Regions from separate parts of the Shewanella sp. ECSMB14101 genome, predicted to be linked through region 3. Evidence: predicted binding sites of a transcription regulator. Region 3 holds the regulator's gene; each other region holds the start of a gene.

Region 1 (3,110 bases), on a different contig from region 3:
CAGAGATAATAATGAAACAACCTTCGGTATTCTCTAGCGGCTTGCCGCCTGTTGCCGCGCTAAGATCAATCACAGAAATGGTTTGCCCACGTATATGGGCCACGCCTCTCACAAAAGGATTCAACTTAGGTAGTGCGGTTAACGGCGGGCACTGCAGTACTTCTTTCACCTTAAATACGTTAATGCCAAACCTTTGCCGCCCATTTAACTTAAACAGCAGCAGCTCTAAGCGATTTTGTCCTACAAGTTGGGTGCGTTTATTAACTGATTCAAGAATACTCGACATAATGCCTTTGCCCTGTTGTCGGGTGAATGCGAAGCCGTTCCCATGATAAGTATGAGTATAGGCATAGTAATTGCTTTATCTAGTTATATGACAACCAGACCTCTACTTTGTCAAATTTATGACTCTAATTTCTCACAAAAAATGGCAAAGTCTGAGCCTTCAAACGAAGTATAGGTGTAATCTGGCTAATCAAGCTAGTCAATTCAATATGAAAGTAAATTTTGCATATTTTCTGTTTTTGTTACTCACCTCTCTGCCGACAATGGCAGCGGAGCCAGCCAGCGTACCCTCCGTCTCGACCATAGCAAGATTAGCAACAGAAGTGGTGCAAGAAAAAATCACCTTACCCAAGGATGCCAAGCTGATCATCACGCCACAAAGCTTGGACACCAGGCTATCACCGCCAGCCTGCCTGGGTATGCCTAAGGCCGAGATTGCCAGCGATCGCGCCATCAGTAAAAACAACACTGTCAAGATCAGTTGCAGCAGCCCGGAGCTCGATTATCCCTGGCAGATATTCATTTCGGTTCGGGTCGAAATTCTTTTTCCCGTGGTTGTCGCCAACCAGACATTGGGACCGGGCGAGCTCATCGAAGCCGATCAGATCCGCCTCGACTATGTTGAGCAGAGCCAACTCAGAGGCCAACAATTTGATGATCCAGCAAGCGTTGCCGGGACCCGAGTTAAACGCAGAATCCCCATCAACCAGCCTCTTTTTAGCAGTAATCTCTGTTTCGTCTGCAAAGGCGATAGCGTGGCAATTTTTGCGCGTTCAGAAAATTTCGAGATAAAAACCAACGGCGAAGCGCTAAATGATGGTAACCTTGGTGACAGGATTCAAGTACGCAACAGCCGCTCACACAAGAGCGTTGATGCACACGTTATAGGCATTGGTGAAGTGGAAGTCAGGATGTGATCTTGATGACCTTTAACACGCAAAAATTTATACTGTTTTTTGAAACTTATTGCTAAAGCTTTGACCATGAGTGCCGATAGACAAGTATGTTGATCTCATTTATGTAAGTTGGACCCCAAAATGCCTATAGATATAAAACACGTAAATACAAATACTAACAGTCGAATTGGCAGCGCCAATTCAAGCAAAGCGTCACTGGGCAAAGACTCAGCAACGACTGCTAGCACTCAATCAAATACAATAAAGGGTGACTCTGTCTCTATCACCTCTCAGGCGCAGCAGCTCCAGAGTGCACAGGCCAAATTAAACGATATTCCTGAAATCGATATCAAAAAGGTTGAGCAGATCAAAGCCGCCATCGCTGAGGGGCGCTATAAAATAGATGCCGATAAACTGGCCAGCAATATTGCCCAGTTTGAAAAGGAACTCCAGGATCTTAACTAAGACGTTATGACGCAGATAACCGATATCATCGCCAATCAACACAAATTGCTAGACAACTTGAAGCAAACCATTGAGTCAGAGAAAGCTGCCTTGATCGCGCAAGATGCCGATCAACTGTTGCGTCTGGCTAATGAAAAAGCCGAGTTGTTAAATGAGATCAAACTAGGTGATATCGAATTAGCTGCGCATCCTGAACTAGGCAGGCTCACTCAAGAGCCTGCGCTTATTGCGTTAGTTGACGACGCCAAGCAGGCATTGGCCGAATGTAAACAGCTTAATGAGCAAAATGCCGCGCTTATCGAACACAGCATGGCCAGTGTCAACCGATTCTCACAGGCCCTACAGGCAAGTCGCAACGCCAACAGCCTGACCTATGATGGTAAGGGAAAGACCTCGACCATCTCGACGCTTGGCAATAACCTGAAAGCCTAGTTATTGCTCTGAAGCCAGGTTTCCAAAAAGTCACGGCTCATAGTAAATCTGAAGACATAAAAAAGCCTCTTTAAAGAGGCTTTTTTATTTGGCTGATGTAGTTGACTAATTCAGTTCCCTATCGCACTTAAAAATAGGTCACTTCCTTCACTGTTTGCGGCCGATTCTGCTGTTGGTATAAGGCCCAAACCTGCTGAAAATCAAGCTCAAGCTCAGTGACATAATGATCGCCGGCCGGATAACTCTTCACTACCTTCGCGCCGCGAATGACGCCGCTCACCGAGGCCTGAATATTGTCATCGGATAACATCCAATCTTTTACATTGCTCGAGGCTGACAACTGCTGGCCATACACCTGCTCGGCCAGCTCTCGGTAGGCAGCTATCTTAGACGCCTGCATTGCCATCAATACCCGTTGAGAGGCCTCTTTTGCTGGCTGGGTCGCCAGCGGCGCATAACCAATAGCGGTTAATTTAGGAAAACTCTCCGGCGCCTGGGTTTCCCATTGGATATATCTATCTTGAGAGGCACATCCACCTAGCATAAGCAGCAATGCCACTATCATGATTCTCATTGGTTAACCCCCTTAATCTGCACATCAGCCTGCCCTTCGGCGCTGTAACGAAAAAGCACACCACCTTGGGAAGTCACCTTTTCTGACAGGCTAAGATAATCTGCCAGCTCTGACTGACCCACACTCGCCCCTGCCACAGAAACAACGCGATTATTGGTCACATTCACTATGCGACTATTAATCACCACCCCATTGGGGTTAAGGCTCATGGTCGAGGCCAATACATGCTCTACGGGCAGATCCGTCGGCAGCTGACGCCAATCACGGGTCAAGATAAGCTCTCCCTGCTCAGTCACCCGCAGGTTCTCACCTACGTTAATATCCACCAGATTAAACTGATGGTCGTGCATGGCCGCAATCAATCCCTGCTGTATCTGTAACCCCAGTGCATTGGTTGTCTTGAGGTTGTCCAATAATACAGGTGTCGCAACCAACAGGGGCTGCTTAGGCGTCAGCTG
Region 2 (3,110 bases), on a different contig from region 3:
TATAATTCTGAACTGGAAGCTTGTTTTAAAGACGGGAAGTTACTGCTTAAAATAGCGAGTAGTCATGATTATTTCCAATCTAAACTAGATATCCAAAAAGAGTTAAGCTTTCAAGAAGATATTGAACAATTGTTTAAAGAGTTAGAAGAGATTTTTGCGCTAATTAATACGCTAAAATTAAATCAATACACTGGGTTGTAAACGGTGCTTTAATATCGTTTCATTGTTAAAAAGGGGATAGCGGTGCTATTGCGCTGCATCCCCTTTGATGTTGTGATGAGGTAAACCGTTAAAGTGACACTATCTAGATCTAGAGTGCATTAACTGGATTTGCTCATCGCGCTAACTTGAACTGCTATCTTGGCTTTCGCTCTGTTCTTCCATTGAATCGTCGGCATTATCAGAGCTAAGTGGCCATCCGCCTAAAGCTTTCCATTTGTTCACAATATGGCAAAACAGCTCGGCGGTGCGCTCGGTATCGTAGAGGGCTGAGTGTGCCTCTTTATTATCGAATGGGATGCCGGCAATTTCGCAGGCCTTAGCTAGCACTGTATGCCCCAGAGCCAGACCCGACAAAGCCGCAGTATCGAATGTCGCGAAGGGATGAAACGGCGTGCGTTTGAGGCCATTACGTTCTATCGCCTTGGTCACGAAACCATGGTCGAAGGAGGCGTTGTGGGCCACTATGATGCTGCGATGACAATCAGAGGCTTTTTGATGCTTTTTGACCTCTTTAAAGATCTCCAAAAAGGCCTCTTTCTCACTCACGGCGCCTCGCAGTGGATTGCTTGGATCTATGCCGTTAAAGGCGAGGGCTTCAGGCTCTAAGTTAGCGCCTTCGAAGGGCTCGATGTGGTAGTGCAGTGTCTTGTCTAATACCAGATCACCATTCTCATCCATCTTTAACATGGTAACGGCGATCTCCAGCAACGCATCGGTTTGGGCATTGAAGCCCGCAGTTTCAACATCAATAACCACGGGAAAGTAACCACGAAATCTGTGGTTAAGTTTGTTTGCGTCGCAAATTTCGCTCATTAAAATATCCAAAATGATGAGTGGGTGGCTATTATGAAGTATCGGGTGGGAGCTTGTCATGTTTGATTGGTCAATATATAGGCTAAAGGAAAGCTAAATAAGGCCGATAGGGATAAGTAACCTAATTAATAAGAGTGATTGTCTATGTGGTTGAGAGTGCTAAGTGCGATGACATTCGGTATTGGCTTGAGTCTTACGGCGACGGCACATGCAGAGTTGCGTCACTATGTGGCCTCTTTGGAACAGTCCTCATGGCGTTTAAGCGACGCCAGCCCCATCATCTGTCGTCTCGAACATGAGATCCCAGCATACGGAAAGGCGGTGTTTACCAGTCGCGCCGGTAAAGATCATGATTTGAACTTTAGCTTGGATATGTGGGTGAAGCCCGATGAGGTCACTAATGCCAAGCTGATGAGCATGGCACCTGCCTGGCGCCCGGGTGTGGTGTCTCGTCCAATCACCGAGCTGACTTATCAAAAATACTTTAGCGGTGAAGTGCCGAAAAAGGCGGCTTGGTCCATGTTAAATGAACTTGAGCGCGGCATGCAGCCAACCTTTTATTATGCCGATTGGTATAACCGTTCCAGTAAGGTGGCAGTCGGCCTATCCGCGGCCAATTTTGGCCGTCGTTATGCCGAGTTTAAATCATGTCTGGCCAACCTTTTGCCTTATAGTTTTGAAGATATTGCCTTTACTGTGCTGACCTATGAGTTTGGGGGACAAGAGTTAACCCGTTACTCCAAAGCGCAGATCGCCAAGGTTCAGGAGTATCTCTCTTATGATCCTGAAGTCGAACTTGTGTTGATTGATGCTTATACCGATAGTTTCGGTGGGCGTTCGGTCAATAAGAAGGTATCAGAGAAACGAGCGGATTCAGTTAAGCAGCTATTCCTGTCAGCAGGGATCCCACAGGAGCGAATTCATACTCTAGGTCATGGTGAGCGTCGTCATGTGGCCTCCAATGCGACCATAGATGAACGTGCCCGAAATCGACGTGTCGTGATCCGTCTGAGTAAACCGCTCTAACTTTTTCCAGAAGCGTTTCATGCATTAGCAAACCGGTCTTAATGGCCGGTTTGTTGTTTCTGTCGTTTGGCGTTTGGCAGGCATTGATTACGATATTTAAGGAGAGTGGGATTTTAAGGCAAAAAAAAGCCCACTTAATCTTAAGTGGGCCGCAAATAATATATTGCAATCAACAAATTGAAGGAAGGAAGTCAAGCATAAGAACCAGGGATGAATTCACGTGACTGGCACGGGAAATCGGAGTTCTTGTTTTCATATCTACCAGCGCGGTAGACACTTCCTGAAAACGAGACGAATTATAGGGTCAGACCATTGCTCCTACAAACTAGAAAAATTCCCGCCTAAGATTAGTATTTCTAATGTCAAATGAGTGCCCAGAAAGTGGTGAATTCATACATATTGGCTATTTACGCTTGATTAAGCAAAATTGCTGCATAATTTCACGATTTATATAATTCATCCATGTTGTTTTTTTATTAACAAGTATCTCAGGCAAGCCCCTGATTAGTTTATTTGTAACCATTGCACGGTTTTTTTTTACTTGTATAGTACGTCGTAATTGGGCGCTTGCTCACAGGTTTACCATTAATAATAACGAGATATCCAGGATGGCTACACATGGCTCTTAAGACGATATTATCAAAGCAACACCTTTTGCTTGCCGGGATAGGTTTGGCACTCATGGGCTGTCAGTACCATGCCAGTGAATCGACATCGGCACAGCTTGCTACTCAGCCTCAAGGGGTTGTCGAGACTTTGCATGGGGTAGAGGTCGCTGATCCATACCGTTACCTAGAGGAAGAAAGTGAAGCGACTCACAGCTGGGTCAAGCAACAGCAGCAGGCAGGACATGATTTTCTAGCGCAGTTGGAAAATAAGCAGGCGATTGTCGATCGTATTACAGAGCTGTGGAACTTCGAGAAAGTGACGGCACCCATCGAGCGTGGCGATAACACCTTCTATTACCGCAACGACGGTTTACAAGCGCAGTCTGTGCTTTATGTGAAAAACAAGGCTGGCGAAGAAAAAGTGGCCTTAGATCCCAATAG
Region 3 (3,110 bases):
GGCTCTGCTCAACACCCGCTTGGGTTTCGGCAAACATTGAGTTGATGGAGTCTACCGCCTGAAGAATGATATCCATCAGCTCGGCAGAAACACTGCGCTTACCGGTGCGCAGCAGATCGAAGGTATTTTCCGCTTCATGGCAGACGTCTACCATGGGCGTCAAACTAAGGAAGCCTGCCCCGCCCTTTACGGTATGGAATCCGCGGAAAATGGCATTGAGTAGTTCGGTATCGTCAGGATTATTTTCTAACGCCACCAACTGTTCAGAGAGAAGCTCAAGAATCTCACCCGCTTCAATCAAAAAGTCCTGCAGTATCTCTTCATCAACATCAAAGGACATTCATATGACTCCTACTTAGAAACCTAGACTCGAAAGCAAGTCATCGACTTCATCTTGCCCTGTCACGACATCATCACGCTGATCAGCGTTCATAATAGGACCTTCTGCTTCGACACACTTCTCTGACGCACGAGGCTTGTCCGTTGCTGGCTGTTCGCCAAACACGGTTAACATAGAGACCAAGTTGCTCTCTACCTCTCGCACCAACTCAATGACCCGACGGATCATCTGTCCGGTCAGATCTTGGAAATCTTGGGCAAGCAGGATGTTATTGAGTAACTCTTTTAACCGATTAGAATCCGATTCGCTTCGCTCGATAAACTGCTGAACATCGTGACAAAGCGCCTTAAATTCATGCAGCTCAATATCACGTCTCATCAAGCGATCCCATGAGGGTTTCACCGACTGAACATTCATGGTGAGGGCATCTGCAAGTGGCAGAGACTCTTCAACGGCGTCCATGGTTTTATTAGCGGCCTGCTCTGTCATATCAATGACATAATTGAGGCGCTCTTTTGCATCGGGGATTTCACTGTTCGCCAGCTCAATGAGACGACCATCCACTTGAAAGTCCACAATGGCACTGTGAAGCTGACGGGTAAGACGACCTACCTCATCAAACAGCTCTTTCTGAATCGGGCTGGCGATATCACGTATGAGTTCGTCGGCCTGCTCTTGTTGACCAGCTTCTAGCAAGTCCACAAGCTCCTTAGCCTGTGCTAGATTGATCAGCCCTGAAGTATCTGCCTGCATAGCCCAACCTTGATTAACCGAGTCGTTCGAAAATTTTGTCTAACTTCTCTTTCAATGTCGCCGCAGTAAAAGGTTTAACTACATAGCCATTCACACCAGCCTGAGCCGCCGCAATGATCTGTTCCCTTTTTGCTTCCGCAGTGACCATTAACACTGGAATGTGTTTCAGGTCGTCATCAGCACGGATAGCCTTTAACAGGTCGATCCCCTGCATACCTGGCATGTTCCAATCGGTTACGACAAAGTCAAAATCACCCTTTTGCAACATAGGCAGGGCTGTCGAACCGTCATCTGCTTCCTGAGTGTTATTAAAACCCAAGTCTCTCAACAAGTTCTTGATGATGCGTCTCATTGTTGAGAAGTCGTCAACAACGAGAATCTTCATATTCTTGTCCAAGGTTTCCTCCGCGGAGCTGTTTTTATATTGCTCATGTAATCGTTATATTTTGGTCCAATGCTTGAGTTTCGCTTTGAGTCTGAGCATCGCCTGGCTATGAATCTGGCTAACTCTGGATTCGCTGACATCAAGTACGGCACCGATCTCTTTTAAATTTAATGCTTCGTCATAATATAACGACAAAACTAATCCATCTCTTTCTGGCAGTAACTTAATCGCCTCCACAAGGGCCTCATGAAACTGTGACTCTGCCAGTGCTTCAAAAGCATCGTCTTGATGATCGTCTTCGTCTCTTACTACATCGACCGATACACCAAGATCTTCAATTCCAACTACTTTCCCGACAGAAACATCATTAAGAATATGATGGTACTCATCGAGCGTCATATCAAGTCGATCTGCAATTTCATTGTCTTTTGCATCTCGCCCAAGCTCTTGTTCTAGCTCATCTATCACCTGGGCAACACGTCTTTGATTACGATGTACTGACCTGGGCACCCAGTCACCACGACGAATCTCATCCAACATGGAGCCACGGATACGAATACCAGCAAAGGTTTCAAACTTGGCGCCCTTGCTGCCGTCGAACTTGGTTGAGGCCTCAAGCAGGCCCATCATACCTGCTTGTATAAGATCATCCAATTGCACCGAAGCGGGCAGACGAGCAAGTAAATGGTGAGCAATCCTTTTAACCAACGGTGCATACTGTTCGACAATAGAAGCTTTGTTATCTAAACAAGTATACGCAGCGGCTTTACTCACTCGTACGATCCTCTTGATATTCTGGGCGTTGAACTAATCTTTCCACAAAGAACTCTAGGTGTCCGCCGGGCTGTTGCGGCACTGGCCAGCTAATAATCTTGTTAGCTAAACCATGGTAAGCAATTGATGCCGGCGACTTAGGAAATGCCTCGACAATCAATTTTTGTTTACGAACTGATTTGCGAAGGTTTTCATCGAAGGGGATTGTCGCAACCAGCTCCAACGCCACGTCGAGAAAACGGTCGGTTACTTTGCTAAGTTTAGCAAATAACTCCATTCCTTCTCGTAAACTTCTGACCATATTGGCCACAATCTTAAATCTGAATACACCATGCTCGCGGCTAAGAATCTTAATTAAAGCATAGGCATCGGTAATTGAGGTAGGCTCATCACACACAACCACCAGGACATCTTGTGAGGCGCGAGAAAAGCTTAGCACCATATCTGAGATCCCGGCAGCCGTATCGACGACAAGAATATCAAACTGAGTTCTCATCTCACTAAAGGCACGAATAAGACCCGCGTGCTGCGCTGGTGTTAATTCGACCATAGCCTGAGTGCCTGAGGTGGCAGGAATAATACCAATTCCCTTAGGACCACGAACGATAATCTCGTCAAGGTCTGCATCGCCCGATAATACGTGGGAGAGATTGCGTTCAGCTCTGAGCCCCAACATGACGTCGACGTTCGCTAAACCTAGGTCAGCATCAAGTACAAGCACGCGCTTGCCCTTCTCAGCCAGGGAGACCGCGGTATTGATCGAAACGCTGGTTTTACCCACGCCACCCTTACCACCGGTTACGGCAATTACTTTTACTTTTTCGTTATATGGTTGATTCATCATACGTAAACCGCTTG
Region 4 (3,110 bases), on a different contig from region 3:
ATTCCAATACACGCCAGCATTGAAGGTCAAACCCGAGTCGTCGACACAGATTGGCTAGCCATTATGGCAACGCTAAGAGAACGTGGACTGGAACAGGATGAGCTGCAATTGGTCTATTCACAGCTGAATTCTTATCTTAAAGTGACTACAAGAGGACTTACCTTAGCTAAGATACCGCCTTCAATGGCTATTGAGGGGATTACACGTGAGGTGAAGGGTTCTACCTATGAAGATATGGGAGTGATTCGACTTTAAGCTGTCTTTGAGGTGTTTATCGGCTTCCAGCCATCGCAAAGTAGGCTGAGTTTGGTGTTTTGGGGTTCATAGGGGGTCAGTCTGATGATCTCCCCAGCCCTAAAACAGATGGTTTCGCCTTCGATAACAGTGAGTCGGTCACAGTTTTGGCAACTGACCGACAGTGGTTTACTCTTACTTCCCGAACCAAAAAACGAATTACTCACCAGTTAATCTCCGTGGTCAAGCTTAACGCCAATTCTCTGGCGCTATTCCATATGTTGCTAATGTAATCAAGTTTAGCCTATAAATCTAGCGCTATCTAGACTAATGTCTAATCCTTAATGGGTAATGGCTGAAGATGCACCATATTGAGTCTTTATCAGACTGCTTGGACCATTTTCGGGTACTGAAAGTATATATAAATGGTTATATTCATTCTCTTTTAATTGCGGGATTTTGGGTCCTTTGAGTGCATCTATGATTGGTGCCAGGGTATTTGAGTGACCCGCGATAATCACATTGCCCTCCTCTTGGTTCACCCGTTCGACAATTGCCTTTATGTGCGCCGCTAGATCCGGTCCGGCATTGACTATGGTTACAGGGAGTTGACGGGCGCTGATAATCGGCGCCAGTGTTTCTTGGGTACGCCGATACTGAGTTGCTATAGCCAGGCTTAGCGGGGTGTTAGCTAAGGTCTCTATTAGCGCCTGAGCCCTAATTTTACCCTGTTCTGTCAGTGATGGATCTCGTCCGTTAGTCGCCTTTTCGGCGTGACGAACTAAAATGACGGTTTTCCCCTCACTCCCTTGATTTGCCTCAGCTAAAGGCTGGTAGAGTAAAAGTGAGATGAGGGCATAGCTTAACAGTTTTAACATGGGTAACCTCAGGCATCTAGTGCTGGTTTGTTAGGATAAACCATTTATTGGTCGATGCCGATGTAAGATTACATGATCAATTTGTCTAAAGTTGGCTATAAAATGGTCGATAATAGAGGTTGAGGGTGAATTTAATTTCTTGAGAGAGGCGATTATGGAGATTCAAAATCACGGCGGAGCCGTATCAGCGGCGGCGCGAAATAAAACAGATTCGACAACGAATCATGGTCAGCAAGTCTCCGAAGTGGCCAAGAACAAGACGGCATTGGCAGCCAGTAAGCAGTTGATGAATGCGGCTATCTTATCGGCGCAGCAGGAGGTCAACCTCAGTGCTGGTAATGAACCTATGCAGCTGCTGTACAAAGCGGCTATCGAAGCCATTAATGAGGAGTTAGCGCCGACCATGGGTGAACATGCCATCGAAACGGCAGTTGCTCAAGGGGTCGATACATCGCCAGAAGCGACAGCCGATCGCATCGTCAGCTTTGCAACCCAGTTTTTTGCTATTCATCAGGAGCAAAACCGAGGCCTCTCCTTCGATGAGCAACTTAACTCCTTTATGGATATTATCGGTGGTGCTATCGATCAAGGTTTCGACGAGGCCAAGGATATTTTATCCGGCCTTAAAGTCTTGGAAGGAGATATTGCCGATGGTGTCGATAAGACCTATAGCTTAGTGCAGGAAGGTCTGCAGGCTTTTAGAGACAGTTTTAATGATGATACGGCGCAAGAATAGTGCTTGCTTACATTCCAATATCATTGATTAAACCCCTTAGACTAAGGGGTTTTTTGTTGTCTTGACTCTAGCTAAAAATCTATCAATGATGGGGCTAACAGTATCCATAAGGCCGATAGAGGTAGTGAGATGTGGGGAGAGGCGAAGGTAGTAGAGCGAATAGACTGGAGTGATCAATTATTTACCCTGAAGTTGTCGGCCGATATTGGTGACTTTATTGCCGGGCAATTTATTAAACTATCGCTACATATCGACGACAAACGTGTCGCCCGGGCTTATTCACTGGTCAATGCCCCGCATGAGTCCCTGTTGGAGGTTCTGGCGGTTAGCGTCGATGATGGGCTCTTGTCTCCCAAGCTGCAGGCCCTTAACTCAGGGGATAGCGTTGACATCTCTACTAAAGCGGCTGGGTTTATGACCCTGGATGAACTGCCAAAACAGGGTAAGCACTTATGGCTGTTTGCCACAGGCACAGCCGTTGGTCCCTTTATTTCCATGATGAGAACTGCTGAGCCGTGGCAGAGATTTGAGCGTGTGATCTTAGTCTATGGCGTAAGATATCAAGAAGATCTCGCTTATTACCAAGAGCTTAAGGCATTCGAGGCTCAGTATCCCGGCCTGTTCTCCTTGGTTACTTCTGTGACGCGTGAGCCAGTGGAAGGGGCGATCAGCTGCCGCATCACTCAAGGGGTCGAGAGTGGCCTTATTGAGCAGCGAGTCGGCTTGTCACTCAATCCGCAAGATTCACAGGTGATGATTTGCGGTCATCCAGAGATGATTAAAGAGTTAAACACCTTATTACAGTCCCGCGGATTGGCGAAAAACCTGCGCCGGGCGCCAGGGCAGATAACCGTTGAAAAATATTGGTAGAGGATTCGAGATGCAACTATTGTTTTCTGAGGCGTCACCCTATGCGAGAACGGTTCGGGTGGTGATTGCGCAATTTGCGGTGGCGGGTATAGAACAAGTTAGTGTTAATCCGCTTGAAAATGGCGAACTGCTGCTTAATGCCAACCCTTTGGCTAAGATCCCTTGCCTCATGTTAAACGATGGCGGCGCCCTGTATGACAGCGAGGTGATCCTGCGCTACCTGGATCATGAATACTGTGGTGGTGAGCTGTTTGGTCAGCCTGGGGACTCTTGGTATGGCGAGACGCAATACTCGCTGATTAAGGGCTTACTCGACAGCGCGGTGGCGTTAAGACAGGAGCAGATGCGTGATGATGAGGGACTGCGCAGCCCCTTTTGGACCGCGAGATTTG

Evidence for each region. Region 3 encodes FliA, which starts transcription of late flagellar genes. Its sites were predicted from a motif close to CTAAAGNTNNNNNNNNNNNNGCCGATA; they were not measured.
Region 1: flgM (flagellar biosynthesis anti-sigma factor FlgM) is a predicted target of FliA. The motif match lies at 1,255-1,281, and genes of this name have one in related genera.
Region 2: NY07_RS13960 (flagellar protein MotY) is a predicted target of FliA. The motif match lies at 1,118-1,144, and genes of this name have one in related genera.
Region 4: NY07_RS03370 (DUF5610 domain-containing protein) is a predicted target of FliA. The motif match lies at 1,198-1,224, and genes of this name have one in related genera.

Annotation. Positions count from the first base shown of each region.
Region 1 covers NZ_JSFF01000005.1:13,353-16,462, forward strand. Annotated here, with positions in the region: gene NY07_RS06140 (chemotaxis protein CheV) at 1-286, opposite strand, end outside; gene flgA (flagellar basal body P-ring formation chaperone FlgA) at 495-1,202, shown strand; gene flgM (flagellar biosynthesis anti-sigma factor FlgM) at 1,323-1,646, shown strand; gene NY07_RS06155 (flagella synthesis protein FlgN) at 1,653-2,078, shown strand; gene NY07_RS06160 (LPP20 family lipoprotein) at 2,206-2,652, opposite strand; gene NY07_RS06165 (FlgO family outer membrane protein) at 2,649-3,110, opposite strand, start outside.
Region 2 covers NZ_JSFF01000019.1:7,255-10,364, reverse strand. Annotated here, with positions in the region: gene NY07_RS13970 (DUF3137 domain-containing protein) at 1-201, shown strand, start outside; gene rnt (ribonuclease T) at 343-1,035, opposite strand; gene NY07_RS13960 (flagellar protein MotY) at 1,204-2,061, shown strand; gene NY07_RS13955 (prolyl oligopeptidase family serine peptidase) at 2,680-3,110, shown strand, end outside.
Region 3 covers NZ_JSFF01000034.1:11,206-14,315, forward strand. Annotated here, with positions in the region: gene NY07_RS17595 (chemotaxis protein CheA) at 1-340, opposite strand, end outside; gene NY07_RS17600 (protein phosphatase CheZ) at 356-1,093, opposite strand; gene cheY (chemotaxis response regulator CheY) at 1,107-1,490, opposite strand; gene NY07_RS17610 (RNA polymerase sigma factor FliA) at 1,533-2,252, opposite strand; gene NY07_RS17615 (MinD/ParA family protein) at 2,245-3,110, opposite strand, start outside.
Region 4 covers NZ_JSFF01000002.1:215,497-218,606, forward strand. Annotated here, with positions in the region: gene NY07_RS03360 (hypothetical protein) at 1-255, shown strand, start outside; gene NY07_RS19135 (hypothetical protein) at 252-461, opposite strand; gene NY07_RS03365 (histidine phosphatase family protein) at 576-1,112, opposite strand; gene NY07_RS03370 (DUF5610 domain-containing protein) at 1,267-1,848, shown strand; gene NY07_RS03375 (ferredoxin--NADP reductase) at 1,978-2,718, shown strand; gene NY07_RS03380 (glutathione S-transferase N-terminal domain-containing protein) at 2,729-3,110, shown strand, end outside.